3 regions of the Streptomyces sp. NPDC048277 genome follow, and region 1 is predicted to be linked to each of the others. Evidence: predicted binding sites of a transcription regulator. Region 1 holds the regulator's gene; each other region holds the start of a gene.
What was found. The regulator HrcA, encoded in region 1, represses chaperone genes, less so after heat shock. The targets are predictions, from matches to a motif close to TTNGCACTCNGNNNNNCNGAGTGCNAA.

Region 1 (5,579 bases):
TTCGGACACCGTCGTCAGGTGCACGACCAGCCGGTCCTTGCCCTCGACGGCGACCACGTCGCACACCGCGTAGCGTCCGGCGCCGTCGGTGAGGACGACCTCCTCGCCGGGCTGGAGCCGCTTCACGGAGACCGCGTGCCGCCCCTCGGGCCCGTCCAGGACGTACTGTCCGGTGCCGTCCGCGGGGAAGTGCTCGACGACGAAGACGGGGGCGGTCATCGCCCGTCCCCCCTCTCGGTGTCCGCCTTGGTCGCTCCCGTGGTCGACAACGCTGTCGACGCGGCGGCGAGTTCCTCGGCGAGGGTCTCCACCAGCTGTCCGGCGGGCAGTTCCCGGGCCATCCGGTGCCCCTGCCCGGCCCACAGGGCCATGCCCTGGGCGTCCCCGGCCTTGGCGGCGGCCTTGCGCAGCGGGGAGGTGAGGTGGTGGACCTCCGGGTAGGCGGCGGGCGCGTACGGTCCGTGCTCGCGCATGAAGCGGTTGACCAGTCCGCGGGCGGGCCGCCCGGAGAACGCCCGGGTCAGTGCGGTCCGGGTGAACAGCGGGTTGGTCAGCGCCTGCTTGTGGAGGTCGGCGGCGCCGGACTCGGGGGTGGCGAGGAAGGCCGTACCCAGCTGGGCGGCGCTCGCGCCCGCGGCCAGCACGGCGGCGATCTGGCTGCCGCGCATGATGCCGCCGGCGGCGACGACGGGAATGCCCACCGTCTCCCGGATCTGGGCGACCAGCGACAGCAGCCCGATCCCGGAGCCGTCGTTCTCCTGCACGTCCCGGTGGGTGCCCTGGTGACCGCCGGCCTCCACGCCCTGTGCGATCACCGCGTCCGCCCCGGCCCGCTCGACGGCGAGGGCCTCCTCGGCGGTGGTCGCGGTGACGAGGGTGAAGGTTCCTGCGCGGCGCAGGGAGTCGAGGACGTCCCGGCTCGGGACGCCGAAGTGGAACGAGGCCACGGCCACCGGGTTGTCGAGCAGCACGGCCAGCTTGGCCTCGTACCCGTCGTCCCGGCCGCTGTCGGGGTCGCCGAGCTCGGTCTCGTACCAGGCGGCCTCACCGGCCAGCTGATGCGCGTAGACCTCCACGGCCCCGGACTCGGCATGCTCGGGCTGCGGCATGAAGACGTTCACACCGAAAGGACGGCCGGTCAGCCCCCGGAGCTGCTTGATCTCCTGGTACATCCCGTCGGCGGTCTTGTACCCGGCGGCAAGGAACCCCAGCCCGCCCGCCTCGGACACGGCGGCGGCGAGCTGCGGGACGGAGACCCCGCCCGCCATGGGGGCCTGCACGATCGGAAGGGGGAAGAGATCGGTCAGCGCGGAGGACATGACGGCATGTTGTCACGTCCTCCGAACAAGTCCGAATCGGGCCGCCCCCTTGGCACATGCCAGAAATTTCGGCCTCGGAATCCGGACAACCGCATTCCGACCCCGCCGGGGGCGGGCACCCGTCAGCGCCCGTTGAAGGCGTCCTTCAGCCGCGAGAACAAGCCCTGCTGACCCGGCTGGAACTGGCCCGTCGGCCGCTCCTCGCCGCGCAGCTTCGCCAGCTCGCGCAGCAGCCGCTCCTGCTCGGGATCCAACTTCGTCGGCGTCATGACCTCGACGTGCACGATCAGGTCACCCCGCCCACCGCCCCGCAGATGCGTGACCCCACGCCCGTGCAGCGGGATCGACTGCCCGGACTGGGTGCCCGGCCGGATGTCGACCTCCTCCATGCCGTCCAGCGTCTCCAGCGGCACCTTCGTGCCGAGCGACGCCGCCGTCATCGGGATCGTCACCGTGCAGTGCAGATCGTCCCCGCGCCGCTGGAACGTGGAGTGCGGCAGCTCGTGGATCTCGACGTACAGGTCACCGGCGGGCCCGCCGCCGGGCCCGACCTCGCCCTCACCGGCCAGCTGGATCCGCGTGCCGTTGTCGACACCGGCCGGGATCTTCACGGTCAGCGTCCGCCGCGACCGCACCCGCCCGTCGCCCGCGCACTCCGGGCACGGCGTCGGGACGACGGTCCCGAAGCCCTGGCACTGCGGGCAGGGCCGCGAGGTCATGACCTGGCCCAGGAAGGACCGCGTCACCTGCGAGACCTCACCACGGCCCCGGCACATGTCACACGTCTGGGCCGAGGTGCCCGGCGCCGCGCCCTCACCGTTGCAGGTGTTGCAGACGATCGCCGTGTCGACCTGGATGTCCTTGGTCGTACCGAAGGCCGCCTCGTCGAGCTCGACCTCGATCCGGATCATCGCGTCCTGGCCGCGCCGCGTACGCGAGCGCGGACCGCGCTGGGACGCCGTTCCGAAGAACGCGTCCATGATGTCGGAGAAGTTCCCGAAGCCACCGGCCCCGAAGCCGCCCGCGCCACCGCCGCCCGCCTGCGAGAGCGGGTCGCCGCCGAGGTCGTAGACCTGCTTCTTCTGCGGGTCGGAGAGCACCTCGTAGGCGGCGTTGATCTCCTTGAACCGCTCCTGGGTCTTCGGATCCGGGTTGACGTCCGGGTGCAGCTCGCGTGCGAGCCGACGGAAGGCCTTCTTGATCTCTTCCTGCGACGCGTCGCGGCGCACGCCGAGAACGGCGTAGTAGTCCGTGGCCACTTACGACTCCGCCAGGATCTGTCCGACGTACCGTGCCACCGCTCGTACCGCTCCCATCGTTCCCGGGTAATCCATGCGGGTCGGTCCGACCACGCCGAGTTTGGCGAGTGCCTCGCCGCCCGAACCGTAACCGACCGACACCACGGACGTGGAGTTGAGTCCCTCATAGGCGTTCTCGTGACCGATGCGTACGGTCATGCCCGAATCCCCCGCCTCGCCCAGGAGTTTGAGAAGAACGACATGTTCCTCCAGGGCCTCCAGGACGGGCCGGATGATGAGGGGAAAGTCATGTCCGAAGCGGGTGAGATTGGCGGTGCCGCCGATCACCAGCCGCTCCTCGTTCTCCTCGACGAGCGTCTCCAGCAGCGTGGAGAGCACCGCCGTGACCGTACCGCGGTCCTCGGCCTCGAAGGCGTCCGGCAGGTCCTCCACCAGCCGGGGGACGTCCGAGAACCGGCGCCCCGCGACCCGGCTGTTCAGCCGGGCCCGCAGATCCGCCAGAGACGTCTCCCCGAAGGGTGCCGGGCAGTCCACCAGCCGCTGCTCGACGCGCCCGGTGTCGGTGATCAGCACCAGCATCAGCCGGGCCGGCGCGAGCGAGAGCAGCTCCACGTGCCGCACGGTGGACCGCGTCAGCGAGGGGTACTGCACGACCGCGACCTGCCGTGTCAGCTGCGCCAGCAGCCGCACCGTGCGCGCCACGACGTCGTCGAGATCGACGGCGCCGTCGAGGAAGTTCTGGATGGCCCGCCGCTCGGGCGCGCTCATCGGCTTCACGCCGGCCAGCTTGTCGACGAACAGCCGATAGCCCTTGTCGGTCGGAATCCGCCCGGCGCTGGTGTGCGGCTGGGCGATGAACCCCTCGTCCTCCAGGGCGGCCATGTCGTTGCGCACGGTCGCCGGGGAGACCCCGAGGTTGTGCCGCTCGGTCAGCGCCTTCGACCCGACCGGTTCCTCGGTGCCGACGTAGTCCTGGACGATGGCGCGCAATACCTGAAGCCTGCGTTCACTCAGCATCTCGCGCCACACCTCCAGAAAGTCGTCCCCGCGGCCTTTCGGGTCCTTCGGGTCTTTCGTCTGGCACTCTGCGAGCCCGAGTGCCAGCATCCCCGGCCCAGTGTACGGCCGTCGGGTACTGACTGGGCAAGGTCGGTCAGGACCCGTGACGTTCTGTGGATAGCGTCGCGGCATGACGGTGACTTGGGAAGAGCTGGGCTGGGAGCGGGTGGCCGAAGGCGTCGGCCGGTGCCGGCTGCCGGGCTGGGACTGCACTGCGGGGCTGGTCCTCGGTACGGACGCGGCCCTGATGGTGGACGCCGGGTCGAGCCTGGCGGAGGGCGCGCGGTTGCGTACCCAGGCGCAGGCGCTCGCCGGCCGCCGTGTGACCCATCTCGCGCTCACCCATCCGCACTTCGACCATGTCTTCGGCGCGGCCGCGTTCACGGACGCGTTCACGGACGTGGAACTGTACGCGGCGGCGGGCGCGGAGGACGTCTTCGCCCACGACCGCGAGGAACTCCGCCTGGACGCGGTCCGCAACGGCCTCCCGGCCGAGGAGGCCGGGGAAGCGGCGGCCGCCCTCCCGCTCCCGGCCGTCCGGTCTCCGGCGAGTGGAGCCTCGGCCTCGGCGACGGCCGCCGGGCCCTGCTGGCCGATGTGGGCCCCGGCCACACCCGCCACGACCTCGCGGTCCTCGTCCCCGGAGACCCGGGGGTGGTCTTCTGCGGCGACCTGGTGGAGGAGTCCGGCGATCCCCAGGCCGGCCCCGACGCCGTACCGTCCCGATGGCCCGCCACCCTGGACCGCCTCCTGTCGCTCGGCGGCGAGCGCGCCCTGTACGTACCCGGTCATGGAGCGGTGGTGGACGCGGCGTTCGTACGGGCCCAACGCGACGCCCTGGCGGCCCGCTTCGGCGTGTCGTAGGCACACCGGATCGGCTTCTCCTATCGTCATCCGAATGCGCCAGTACTCCCCCGACCTGACCCCGCCGTGGAAGAAGCCGAAGCCGGTGCCCGAGGTGGCCGCCGAGCCCGGACTGGTGGTGGAGGAGCCCGGCACGGGTTTCTGCGGCGCGGTGATCCGCTGCGAGGCGGGCACGGTGACCCTGGAGGACCGCTTCGGCAAGCACCGGGTCTTCCCGCTGGAGCCGCGCGGCTTCCTCCTGGAGGGGACGGTGGTGACCCTCGTACGGCCGGCGTCCTCGGCTCCGGTGCGCCCCGCCCGCACCGCCTCCGGCTCGGTCGCCGTCCCCGGCGCACGCGCGCGTGTCGCCCGCGCGGGCCGCATCTACGTGGAGGGCCGCCACGACGCGGAACTGGTCGAGAAGGTCTGGGGCGACGACCTGCGCATCGAGGGCGTGGTGGTGGAGTACCTGGAGGGCGTCGACGACCTGCCCGCGATCGTGGCCGAATTCGCACCCGGCCCCGACGCCCGCCTGGGCGTCCTGGTGGACCACCTGGTGCCGGGCACGAAGGAGTGGCGCATCGCGCAGTCGGTGACGAGCGGGCACGCGCTGGTCGTCGGCCACCCGTACATCGACATCTGGGAGGCGGTGAAGCCGTCGTCCCTGGGCATCGAGGGCTGGCCGCGCGTCCCGCACGGCCAGGACTGGAAGACGGGGGTGTGCCGGGCACTGGGCTGGCCCTCGGACAACACGGGCGCGGTGTGGCAGGCGATCCTGGCGAAGGTGACCTCGTACAAGGACCTGGAGCCGGAACTGCTGGGAAGGGTGGAGGAACTGATCGACTTTGTCACGGGAGCCGGTGACGCCTGACCCCGGTGAGAGTCCCGAATTCGCTCGTGTCCAGCTCGACGCCGAGCAATTCGAGCAGCACCGGATCGCCGAACTTCGTGATCCACTGACCTCGGTAGTCGGCTTGGTCTCCTTCGCCCACGGGGTCGGACAGCAGGACGAAGTGCGCCATGATCGGATCGATGATCAGGTAAGCAGGGATTTCGCCTGCCGCATAGATGGACCGCTTGATCCCGTAGTCCCGGTCGA
Region 2 (5,579 bases), on a different contig from region 1:
TGACGGCCAGGACGAGCACCAGCACGACGATTCGGGCTTTGCGCCCCTTCTTCCTGCCGGACTTGCCAGGCTTGTCACCCGTTGTGGCGGTGGTGTTGGGGGGCATCGCTGTCCTTGCTGTCCTAACGCGAGCGGCAGGCGGGCTTGTGCATTTGACTGAGCGCTGGAGCAACCATAGGCGCAGGGCCCCGAGCCACTTGACGCGGAGTCGGGTACCGGCGCGCACGGACGTTCGATCTTGCCGGGGGAAGCGTCAAGAAAGCGTCAAGAGTTAGGTAAGGTAACGAAGTAACTGGGGTGCGGAGTGCCGCGTCCTCGGGTCTTGTGTACGTGAGCTTCCGCGTCGCCCGCGCGGGGCCAAGGAAGGGAAGCGCCGCTGACTGTCCACCACCTCAACCAGCTCCTGCTCGTCTGCTCCCTGGTCCTGCTCGTCGCCGTCGCGGCCGTCCGGATCTCCTCGCGCAGCGGGCTCCCCAGCCTGCTCGTGTACCTGGGGATCGGCGTCCTCATGGGCCAGGACGGCATCGGGAACATCCACTTCAGCAATGCCGAACTGACCCAGGTCATCGGATACGCGGCCCTGGTCGTGATCCTGGCCGAGGGCGGTCTCGGCACGAAGTGGAAGGAGGTCGAACCCGTCCTGGCGTCCGCCTCCATGCTGGCCCTCGTCGGGGTCGGGGTGAGCGTCGGCGTCACCGCGGCGGGCGCGCACTATCTGGTCGGGCTGGAATGGCGGCAGGCGCTCATCATCGGGGCGGTGGTGTCCTCGACGGACGCGGCGGCGGTGTTCTCGGTGCTCCGGCGCATCCCGCTGCCCGCGCGCGTGACGGGCACGCTGGAGGCGGAGTCCGGCTTCAACGACGCCCCGGTGGTCATCCTGGTCGTCGCCTTCTCCACCGCGGGACCGGTCGCGCACTGGTACGTCCTGCTGGGCGAGATAGCCACGGAGCTGGCCATCGGCGCGGCCATAGGCCTCGCGGTCGGCTGGCTCGGCGCCTGGGGCCTGCGGCACGTGGCCCTGCCCGCCTCCGGCCTCTATCCGATCGCGGTGATGGCCATCGCGGTCACGGCGTACGCCGCCGGCGCGCTGGCTCACGGCAGCGGCTTCCTCGCCGTCTACCTCGCCTCCATGATGCTGGGCAACGCCAAGCTGCCGCACTGGCCCGCCACGCGCGGCTTCGCCGAGGGACTCGGCTGGATCGCCCAGATCGGCATGTTCGTCCTGCTCGGCCTGCTGGTCACCCCGCACGAGCTCGGCGACGACGTCTGGCCCGCCCTGGTCATCGGGCTGGTGCTCACCATGGTGGCGCGGCCGCTGAGCGTGATCGTCAGCCTCGTGCCGTTCCGGGTGCCCTGGCGGGAGCAGACCCTGATGTCCTGGGCGGGGCTGCGCGGCGCCGTCCCCATCATCCTGGCGACGATCCCCATGGTGAACGGCGTCGACGCCAGCCACCGCATCTTCAACGTCGTCTTCGTCCTGGTCTGCGTCTACACCCTCGTCCAGGGACCGACGCTGCCCTGGCTGGCGCACAAGCTGCGGCTCGGCGAGGGCCCGGAGGCCGCCGACCTCGGCATCGAGTCCGCACCCCTGGAGCGGCTGCGCGGGCATCTGCTGTCCGTCGCGATCCCCGAGGGCTCGCGGATGCACGGCGTCGAGGTCAACGAGCTGCGGCTGCCCGCCGGAGCCGCCGTCACCCTGATCGTCCGCGAAGGAAAATCGTTTGTTCCGTTGCCCTCGACGGTGCTGCGGCGCGGCGACGAACTCCTCGTGGTCGCCACCGACCCGGTGCGGGACGCCGCGGAGCGACGGCTGCGCGCGGTCGGGCACGGGGGCAAGCTGGCGGGCTGGCTGGGCGCGAACGGCACGGCGGGCACGGGCGGCATGCGTTAAGGGCGTGTTTCGGACGGTTCACACCCCCGCCAATCCCAGGTGAACGACCCCTGTGGTGCTCGTTTTCACAGGTCTACGAGACGTCGCCCCCTGTACGATGAAGCCACCCTGATCGGACCAACTCTGCCTGACGCAGAGCTGGCGCGACCGTATGGCGGCCGGAACGCTTTTCCCAGCGGGCACCGGTATCTACCGCAGTTCCGCGCAAGAGGACAGCTCTCGGCGCCCCCGCACGGGCGCGCTACCAGGCGGCAGAAAGGCACGGGCCGTGGCATCCACGGTCACCACCGAGCCGTCGGAGAACCCGGCGGCGCCGCCCCGCCCGGGATACGGACAGCTGCTGCGCACCCGCGGCGCCTGGACGTTCCTGCTCCCCGGTTTCGCGGCGCGCCAGCCGTTCGCCATGCTCACCATCTCCATCGTGCTGCTCGTCCAGCACACCACCGGCTCGTACGGCGCCGCGGGCGCCGCCGCGGCGGTCACCGGCGTCTCCATGGCCCTGTGCGCCCCCTACGGCGGCCGCCTCGCCGACCGCTACGGACAGCGCGCGGTGCTGATTCCCGGAGTCCTCGTGCACACGCTGTCGGGGCTCGGCCTGACGGCGCTCGCACTGGCGCACGCACCCCTGTGGGCGCTGTTCGCGGCGGCCGTGCCGACCGGTGCCTCGGTGCCGCAGATCGGCCCCATGGTGCGCGCCCGCTGGGGCGCGAAGCTCCAGGACTCGCCCCTGATGTCCACCGCGGCCGCCTTCGAGTCCGTCACGGACGAGCTCACCTTCGTGTTCGGCCCGCTGCTCGCGACCGCCCTGTGCACCACCGTGACACCGGCCGCCGGCCTGGTCGCGGAGGCCGCGCTGACACTGCTCGGCGGCCTCCTGTTCGCCGCGCGGAAGAGCACCCAGCCGCAGGTGTCCGGCACCGGCCACGCGCGCGTGCGGCACGCCTCCGCACTCCGCGTCCCCGGCGTGCGCGTGCTGGTCGCGGCCTTCCTGGGCATCGGGTCCGTCTTCGGCGGCATGCAGGTCTCCCTCGCGGCGTTCACCGAGTCGATCGGCGAGCCCGGCCTGAACGGCGTCCTGTACGGCACCTTCGCCGCGGGCAACATGCTCTCGGGCATCGTCTGCGGCGCGATCGCCTGGAAGGCCGCCCCGCACCGGCGCCTGGTCACCGGCTACGCGGCGCTCGCGCTCACCGCGTCCGCGCTGTGGACGTCCCACTCGGTGCTCGCCCTGGCCGGCCTCGGCCTGCTGGTCGGCATGTGCATCGCGCCCGCGCTGATCACCGGCTACACGCTGGTCGAGGACCTGGTCCCGGCCGGCGCCCGCACGGAGGCGTTCACCTGGCTGACCGGCGCGGTGGCACTCGGCCAGGCGGCCGCGGTGACGGTCGCCGGACAGCTGGAGGACCGGCTGTGGGGCGGCGCCGGGTTCCTGGTGCCGATGGCCGGCACGCTGCTCGCCCTGGTGACCCTGCTGGCGCTGCGTTCGCGGCTGGTGCCGCCACGCGTGACCAAGGTGGTCACGCGCGGCGCGGCCCATCGCGAACCTGTCGCGATCGGTGAGATGTGACGTGTCGACAACCCGGGAATACGTCACTGTGACTCCGCCGACAAGCGGCTTCTCACTCGGGCACGAGGCCCTCATGACGGCCAAGCCCTGACCGCTGCCCGTGAGCAGGTGACGTACGTTACTCCATTCGCTGGCTGCACGGGTTAGTATGGACGATCGTTAGCACTCATCGAGTGAGAGTGCCAGGAGGAAGACAGTGCCGACCTACCAGTACCAGTGCACCGAGTGCGGCGAGGGCCTCGAGGCGGTGCAGAAGTTCACCGACGACGCCCTGACCGAGTGCCCCAACTGCGGTGGCCGCCTGAAGAAGGTGTTCTCCGCGGTCGGCATCGTCTTCAAGGGCTCTGGCTTCTACCGCAACGACAGCCGCGGCTCCTCGTCGAGCAGCAGCCCCGCGTCGAAGCCGTCCGGCTCCGCCTCGTCCGACTCGAAGTCGTCGAGCTCCACGTCGTCCGACTCCAAGTCGTCGACGTCGTCGTCCTCGTCGTCCTCGTCGTCTGGCTCCGCCAGCAGCTCCGCCGCCTGAGACTCCTCCTCCCGGACCCTGCCGACGCACGACGGCGGGGTCCGAGGCGTTCCCGGGCACCGGTCCCTGCCCGCTCCGGCGGGCCGCTAGTGTGCGGGGCATGGTGAACGCAGAGATCGGCGTAATCGGCGGCTCGGGTTTCTACTCCTTCCTCGACGACGTGAGCGAGATCCAGGTCGACACCCCTTACGGGCCGCCCAGCGACTCCCTCTTCCTCGGCGAGATCGCCGGCCGCCGGGTGGCGTTCCTGCCCCGCCACGGTCGCGGCCACCATCTGCCGCCGCACCGCATCAACTACCGGGCCAACCTCTGGGCGCTGCGCTCCGTGGGCGTCCGCCAGGTGCTCGGCCCGTGCGCGGTGGGCGGTCTGCGCCCCGAGTACGGTCCGGGCACGCTGCTCGTGCCGGACCAGCTGGTGGACCGTACGAAGTCCCGGGCGCAGTCGTACTTCGACGGACTCCCGTTGCCCGACGGCACCGTGCCGAACGTGGTGCACGTGTCCCTGGCCGACCCCTACTGCCCCACCGGGCGGGCGGCGGCGCTGAAGGCGGCCCGCGGCCGGGACTGGGAGCCGGTGGACGGCGGCACGCTGGTCGTGATCGAGGGGCCGCGCTTCTCGACCCGCGCCGAATCGCTGTGGCACCAGGCGCAGGGCTGGTCCGTGGTGGGCATGACCGGCCATCCCGAGGCGGCGCTCGCCCGTGAACTGGAACTCTGCTACGCGTCGCTGACGCTGGTCACCGATCTGGACGCGGGCGCCGAGACCGGCGAGGGCGTCTCGCACGACGAGGTGCTCCAGGTGTTCGCGGCGAACGTGGACCGGCTGCGGGGCGTGCTGTTCGACGCGGTGGCGGCACTGCCGGAGAACACGGCACGGGACTGCCTGTGCACGAACGCGCTCGGCGGCATGGATCCGGGCTTCGAGCTGCCGTGACGCGGAGGGCGGGACGTTTCCCCGCCCCCTCCCAACTCCTGTGGACAACGGGCGGGACTCCGGCGGAACTCCCCCTTCGGGTGGCCGAGTTGTCCACAACCGGTCGGTAGCCCACCGGCTCCGACGGGATTCGGCGCAAGGCCGCATCGTGGCCTTGCAAGCCGATTCCTCGTCGCCGGTGGTGATCCACATGCCCGTTCCCCCGTCCCCCTCTCCGTCCCCCGCCCTGTCCCCGTCCCCGACCCTTCCGCCCGCCCTGCGCGCCCCGTGTCCGCCGGCCACGGACGCCCCCGCCACCTGCGAAGTCCCGTACTTCGACCCGGTGCGCGTACGCGGCGCGCGGTATCAGCTGCAACGGCTGCTGCGCCACCGCCGGCGGGCCCTCGCGGCCGGTCTGGCGGTGACGGCGGCGGCGCTCGTGGCGGCCGGGCCGGGTGCCGCCACGGATCCCCTCCACGCCGAGCGGCCCCGGGGGCATCCGGCCACCCAGCCGGTACGACGGCACGCCCCGCCCGTGGACATGGTGACGGCTCCGGTGCGGATCGCCGACGCGGCCACCGTCCGGCTGCTGCGCCCCGGTGACCGGGTGGACGTCATCGCCGCCGGGGGCCCCGCGTCGGACGGGGACGCCCGGGTGATCGCGCGCGGGGTCCGCGTGACA
Region 3 (5,579 bases), on a different contig from region 1:
CGCGGTGCCGCGCACCTCGTCGAGGAGGGCGCGGCCCTCGGGGGTGAGGAGGGGGGCGAGGGGGTCGTTCACCAGGTTCACCGGTTCGTTCACCGGTTCATTGTCGGCCAGTCGGTGGATGGTTCGCCTCCGGCGGCGGTGTCTGCCCCGGTTCCGGGCGGGGGCCTGGAAGGATCCGACGCCATGCGAGCAGTCGTACAAAATGACAAAAATGGGTTGAGAGCGGGCGTGGTGGGTCTCCTGTCCATCGCGTCCGCCGCCGCCCTGCTGTCCGGCTGTGCGGGATCGGACACCGACTCCGCCGCCCGTCCCGCCGCCGGCCAGCAGGCGCACCACGCCGCCGCCCCCGACTCCCGTGCCGCCCTGATCGCCGCCACCAGCAGGTGGGACCTGGACGCGGTCCCGCTCAGCCCCCCGGCCCCGCCGAAGCGCAAGCCGAGGATCACCGCGCGCGCCGGTTTCGAGGTGGACGGGCAGGAGGAGGACGACCTGCCCCCGGTCTTCACCACGGTCCCGACCAGGCAGAAGGTCGTCTTCCTCACGATCGACGACGGCGCCGAGAAGGACCCGCGGTTCCTCCGGATGATGAGCGACCTGAAGATCCCCTACAGCGCGTTCCTCAGCAACTACCTGGTCAAGGACGACTACGGCTACTTCCGGACGATGCAGGCCGAGGGCCACACCCTGAACAACCACACCCTGACCCACCCCTACCTGCCGGGCCTGAGCTACGAGGAGCAGAAGCACGAGATCTGCGGGATGCAGACGATCATGAAGAGGGAGTTCGGAAAGGCGCCGACGGTCTTCCGCCCGCCCTACGGCAACTACAACGGCGACACCCTGCGCGCCGCCAAGGCCTGCGGCATCAAGTACGCGCCGATCTGGGACGAGGAGGTGTACGTCGACCACTGGGAGTACCGCGAGGACGACCGCAGCCTGCACCCCGGGGACATCGTGCTCACCCACTTCCGGGGCCTGAACGAGTGGAACGGCACGATGGTCGACGACATGCGCCGCTTCCTGAACAAGGTCACACGCGAGGGATACGCGGTGGCGCGCCTGGAGGACTACCTGTGAGCCGCCCGAGGGCGGCGGCGCTCCTGACCGCCGCCGCCCTCCTGCTCGCGAGCTGTGCCCAGTCCGTGGACCCCATCGAGCGGCTGGGCAAGAAGGCCGCGGACGGGGTTCGGCCGCACAGCCCGGCGGGCGAACAGCCGTACCGGCACTGGGGCCTCACCGCGCCCCTCCCGGCGGCCCCGCACCCCCCGTCCCACCCGCTCTCCGTCCACGCCACGCTGCCCCCGGTCGTCGACCACGTCGCCACCACCGACCGGGTCGTCTTCCTCACCTACGACGACGGCGCCGAGAAGGACCCCCGCTTCGTGGACATGGTCCGCGAACTGCGCCTGCCGGTGAGCATGTTCCTCACGGACAGCGTGGTCGGCCCCGGCTACGGCCACTTCGCCCGGCTCCAGTCGGTGGGCGCGAGCGTCCAGAACCACACCCTCGACCACCCGGCCATGCCCGGCCTGCCGTACGCGGGCCAGCGCGCCGAGATCTGCGGCCAGCAGGAGAAGCTGAAGTCCCGCTTCGGCATCCGCCCCCGCTTCTTCCGCCCGCCCTACGGCACGTACGACACCACCACCCTGCGTGCGGCGGCCGACTGCGGAGTGACGGCGGTGGTCCTGTGGCGGGCGGCGATGACCGCCGACAGCATCGAGTACCGCAACGGCGAGAAACAGCTCCGCCCCGGCGACATCATCCTGGTCGGCCCCGACGAGGCCCTGGGCCCCACCCTGCGAGAACGCACGGCCCGCCTCCTCCGCCGGGTCCAGGCGAGCGGCCTGACGGTGGGACGGCTGGAGGACTACCTGTAGGCAGGACTCTCAGCCCGTCCGGCGTTCGAGGACGACCGACTCCAGCCGCCCTTTTTCGGCGCCGCGCCGCAGGCAATTGGCACTCCGCTTGACCGAGTGCTAATCGCGGTCATAGTCTCGGCTCTGGCACTCGGCAGATGAGAGTGCCAACAACGCGACGGGCAGGTCCGGCACCCGCGACGACGGATCCACCTGGTCGCCACCTCAGACAGTTAACCCCGTGAGATCTCCGAAGGGGGAGGTCGGATCGTGACGACCGCCAGCTCCAAGGTTGCCATCAAGCCGCTTGAGGACCGCATCGTGGTCCAGCCGCTCGACGCCGAGCAGACCACGGCCTCCGGCCTGGTCATCCCGGACACCGCGAAGGAGAAGCCCCAGGAGGGCGCCGTCCTCGCCGTGGGCCCGGGCCGTTTCGAGAACGGCGAGCGCCTGCCGCTCGACGTCAAGGTCGGCGACGTCGTGCTCTACAGCAAGTACGGCGGCACCGAGGTGAAGTACAACGGCGACGAGTACCTCGTCCTCTCGGCTCGCGACGTGCTCGCGATCATCGAGAAGTAAGCCTGCGACTTACCACCTCAAGCATTCCGCTTGAAGCTGCGCCCCTGGCCCCCGCGATCGTTTGAGAAGCCGGGTGCCAGGGGCGCAGTCTTGTTCACCCCAGAATTCCGAGAGGGCTCCCGCTGCCATGGCGAAGATCCTGAAGTTCGACGAGGACGCCCGTCGCGCCCTTGAGCGCGGCGTCAACAAGCTTGCCGACACGGTGAAGGTGACGATCGGCCCCAAGGGCCGCAACGTCGTCATCGACAAGAAGTTCGGCGCCCCCACCATCACCAACGACGGCGTCACCATCGCCCGCGAGGTCGAGATCGACGACCCGTACGAGAACCTCGGCGCCCAGCTGGTGAAGGAGGTGGCGACCAAGACCAACGACATCGCGGGTGACGGTACGACCACCGCCACCGTGCTGGCCCAGGCGCTCGTTCGCGAGGGCCTGAAGAACGTCGCCGCGGGTGCCTCCCCGGCCGCCCTGAAGAAGGGCATCGACGCCGCCGTCGCCGCCGTCTCCGAGGACCTGCTCGCCTCGGCCCGCGCGATCGAGGACAAGTCCGACATCGCCGCCGTCGCCGCGCTGTCCGCCCAGGACACGCAGGTCGGCGAGCTCATCGCCGAGGCGATGGACAAGGTCGGCAAGGACGGTGTCATCACCGTCGAGGAGTCCAACACCTTCGGTCTGGAGCTGGACTTCACCGAGGGCATGGCCTTCGACAAGGGCTACCTGTCCCCGTACTTCGTGACGGACCAGGAGCGCATGGAGGCCGTCCTGGAGGACCCCTACATCCTCATCAACCAGGGCAAGATCTCCTCCATCGCGGACCTGCTGCCGCTGCTCGAGAAGATCATCCAGTCCAACGCCTCGAAGCCGCTGCTGATCATCGCCGAGGACGTGGACGGCGAGGCCCTCTCCACCCTCGTGGTGAACAAGATCCGCGGCACCTTCAACGCGGTCGCGGTCAAGGCCCCCGGCTTCGGCGACCGCCGCAAGGCGATGCTGCAGGACCTGGCGATCCTCACCGGCGCCACGGTCATCTCCGAGGAGGTCGGCCTCAAGCTCGACCAGGTCGGCACCGACGTGCTGGGCTCCGCCCGCCGCGTCACCGTCACCAAGGACGACACCACGGTCGTCGACGGCGCCGGTGACTCCGAGGCCGTCGTCGGGCGTGTCGCCCAGATCAAGGCCGAGATCGAGAACACCGACTCCGACTGGGACCGCGAGAAGCTCCAGGAGCGCCTCGCGAAGCTGGCCGGCGGCGTGTGCGTGATCAAGGTCGGCGCCGCCACCGAGGTGGAGCTGAAGGAGAAGAAGCACCGTCTGGAGGACGCCATCTCCGCGACCCGCGCCGCGGTCGAGGAGGGCATCGTCTCCGGTGGCGGCTCCGCGCTCGTCCACGCCGCGAAGGTCCTGGAGGACGGCCTCGGCAAGACCGGCGACGAGGCGACCGGTGTCGCCGTCGTCCGCCGCGCCGTCGTCGAGCCCCTGCGCTGGATCGCCGAGAACGCCGGCCTGGAGGGCTACGTCATCACCTCCAAGGTCGCCGAGCTCGACAAGGGCCAGGGCTTCAACGCCGCCACCGGCGAGTACGGCGACCTGGTCAAGGCCGGCGTCATCGACCCGGTCAAGGTCACCCGCTCCGCCCTGGAGAACGCCGCCTCCATCGCCTCCCTGCTCCTGACGACCGAGACCCTGGTCGTCGAGAAGAAGGAAGAGGAAGAGGCCGCTGCCGCGGGCCACTCCCACGGCCACGCGCACTGAGGCACTCCCGCCTGACAGAAGAAGCCCCCGCTCCCGGTCGTCCGCCGGAAGCGGGGGCTTCGCCCCTCGCGGGCTTTCACTGTGGTCTCAGTTCTCCAGCGCGTCCAGTGCCCCGAGCTGACCCATCAGTCCGAGCCGGTCGTACTCCCACCAGGCCTCGGCGATCTTCCCGCCGTCGTCGAAGCGGTGGATCGTCGTCCCGGTCATCTTGACCAGCTGCCGGCTGTTCGGCAGCCCCAGGAACTCCGCCTTCTGCCGGCCCTTCCAGATCCACCTGGTGCACACCCGGTCGTCCTGGGTGAACTGGTCCTCGACATGGAACGTGAAGTCGAAGGCGCTCCGCCACATCTCGATCTCGCGCCGGATCGCGTCCATGCCGATGGTGGCCTGCTCGTTGCCCGGGTCGTGGTCGTGACAGTCCTCGGCGAGCAGACCGTCCAGCGGAGCCAGCGGGCCGGCCGCGGCGATCGTCTCGAAGTACCGCCGCGCGGTACCGGCGTACAGCCGTTCGTCGCGCACCACGTCCAGATCGGTGAACGTCGGCATCTCGTCGCACAGCGCCAGCAACTCGTGGAAGACCCGGTCGGTCTCGGGGAGGTTCGAGTTGCGCATCGCCTCCTCGTACGACGGGAACTCCACGATCTCGACGACGTGCGACGCGTCGGAGCGGTCCCTGCCGACCACCGCGTGCGTCGCCGTCCGCTTCCCCTTGGTCTGCTCGACCCACCTGCCGATCAGCCGGTTCATCTCGTCCAGTCGGCTGGTTCTGCACTCGATGAGCTGCACGAACGTCATGACACCGCCTCCGGCCCCCCTGGGTCCGGTCCCTCACGCCCATTTTCCCACCGGCCCGGCCGCCGTTCCTGCGCGACGGCGACTGCGACTGCTACTGCGGCCCGTACTTGCGCCCCGTCTTCGAGCTGATCCCGCCCACCAGGCCGCGCGGTGCCATCCTCGCCAGGCCCGTCAGCACCTTGTACCGCGGGTCCGGGATCGACAGCGTCCTCCCGCGGGCCAGGTCGGCGAGCGCCGCCGCGACCAGCTTGTCCGCGTCCAGCCACATCCAGCCCGGGATGTTGTCCGTGCCCATCCCGGCCCGCTCGTGGAACTCCGTACGGACGAACCCCGGCGCCAGCGCCATCAGCCGCACCCCGCTGTCCGCGAGATCGCGCGCCGCGCCCTGCGTGAACTGCACGACCCACGACTTCGAGGCGCCGTACGTACCGCGCGGCACGAAGGCCGCCACCGACGCCACGTTCACCACACCGCCGCGCCCGCGCTCCCGCATCCCCTCGACCGCCGCCGCCGTCAGCCGCAGCACCGCCTCGCAGTGCACCTTGAGCATGCGCAGCTCGTCGGCCATCGGCACATCGAGGAAACGGCCCTTGTTC

Region 2: the regulator HrcA is predicted to act here: its motif matches at 3,618-3,644, upstream of AB0D85_RS17325 (FmdB family zinc ribbon protein).
Region 3: the regulator HrcA is predicted to act here: its motif matches at 1,954-1,980, upstream of groES (co-chaperone GroES).

Annotation. Positions count from the first base shown of each region.
Region 1 covers NZ_JBEZLQ010000031.1:45,724-51,302, reverse strand. Annotated here, with positions in the region: gene AB0D85_RS43720 (16S rRNA (uracil(1498)-N(3))-methyltransferase) at 1-219, opposite strand, end outside; gene AB0D85_RS43715 (nitronate monooxygenase) at 216-1,319, opposite strand; gene dnaJ (molecular chaperone DnaJ) at 1,442-2,578, opposite strand; gene hrcA (heat-inducible transcriptional repressor HrcA) at 2,579-3,595, opposite strand; partial or broken gene AB0D85_RS43700 (MBL fold metallo-hydrolase) at 3,768-4,028, shown strand; partial or broken gene AB0D85_RS43695 (MBL fold metallo-hydrolase) at 4,157-4,501, shown strand; gene AB0D85_RS43690 (DUF3097 domain-containing protein) at 4,536-5,351, shown strand; gene AB0D85_RS43685 (Uma2 family endonuclease) at 5,329-5,579, opposite strand, start outside.
Region 2 covers NZ_JBEZLQ010000007.1:29,857-35,435, reverse strand. Annotated here, with positions in the region: gene AB0D85_RS17340 (penicillin acylase family protein) at 1-106, opposite strand, end outside; gene AB0D85_RS17335 (potassium/proton antiporter) at 377-1,891, shown strand; gene AB0D85_RS17330 (MFS transporter) at 2,160-3,458, shown strand; gene AB0D85_RS17325 (FmdB family zinc ribbon protein) at 3,655-3,984, shown strand; gene AB0D85_RS17320 (S-methyl-5'-thioadenosine phosphorylase) at 4,085-4,918, shown strand; gene AB0D85_RS17315 (hypothetical protein) at 5,109-5,579, shown strand, end outside.
Region 3 covers NZ_JBEZLQ010000001.1:281,630-287,208, forward strand. Annotated here, with positions in the region: gene AB0D85_RS01445 (class I SAM-dependent methyltransferase) at 1-72, opposite strand, end outside; gene AB0D85_RS01450 (polysaccharide deacetylase family protein) at 184-1,077, shown strand; gene AB0D85_RS01455 (polysaccharide deacetylase family protein) at 1,074-1,877, shown strand; gene groES (co-chaperone GroES) at 2,127-2,435, shown strand; gene groL (chaperonin GroEL) at 2,563-4,188, shown strand; gene AB0D85_RS01470 (ester cyclase) at 4,276-4,983, opposite strand; gene AB0D85_RS01475 (SDR family oxidoreductase) at 5,075-5,579, opposite strand, start outside.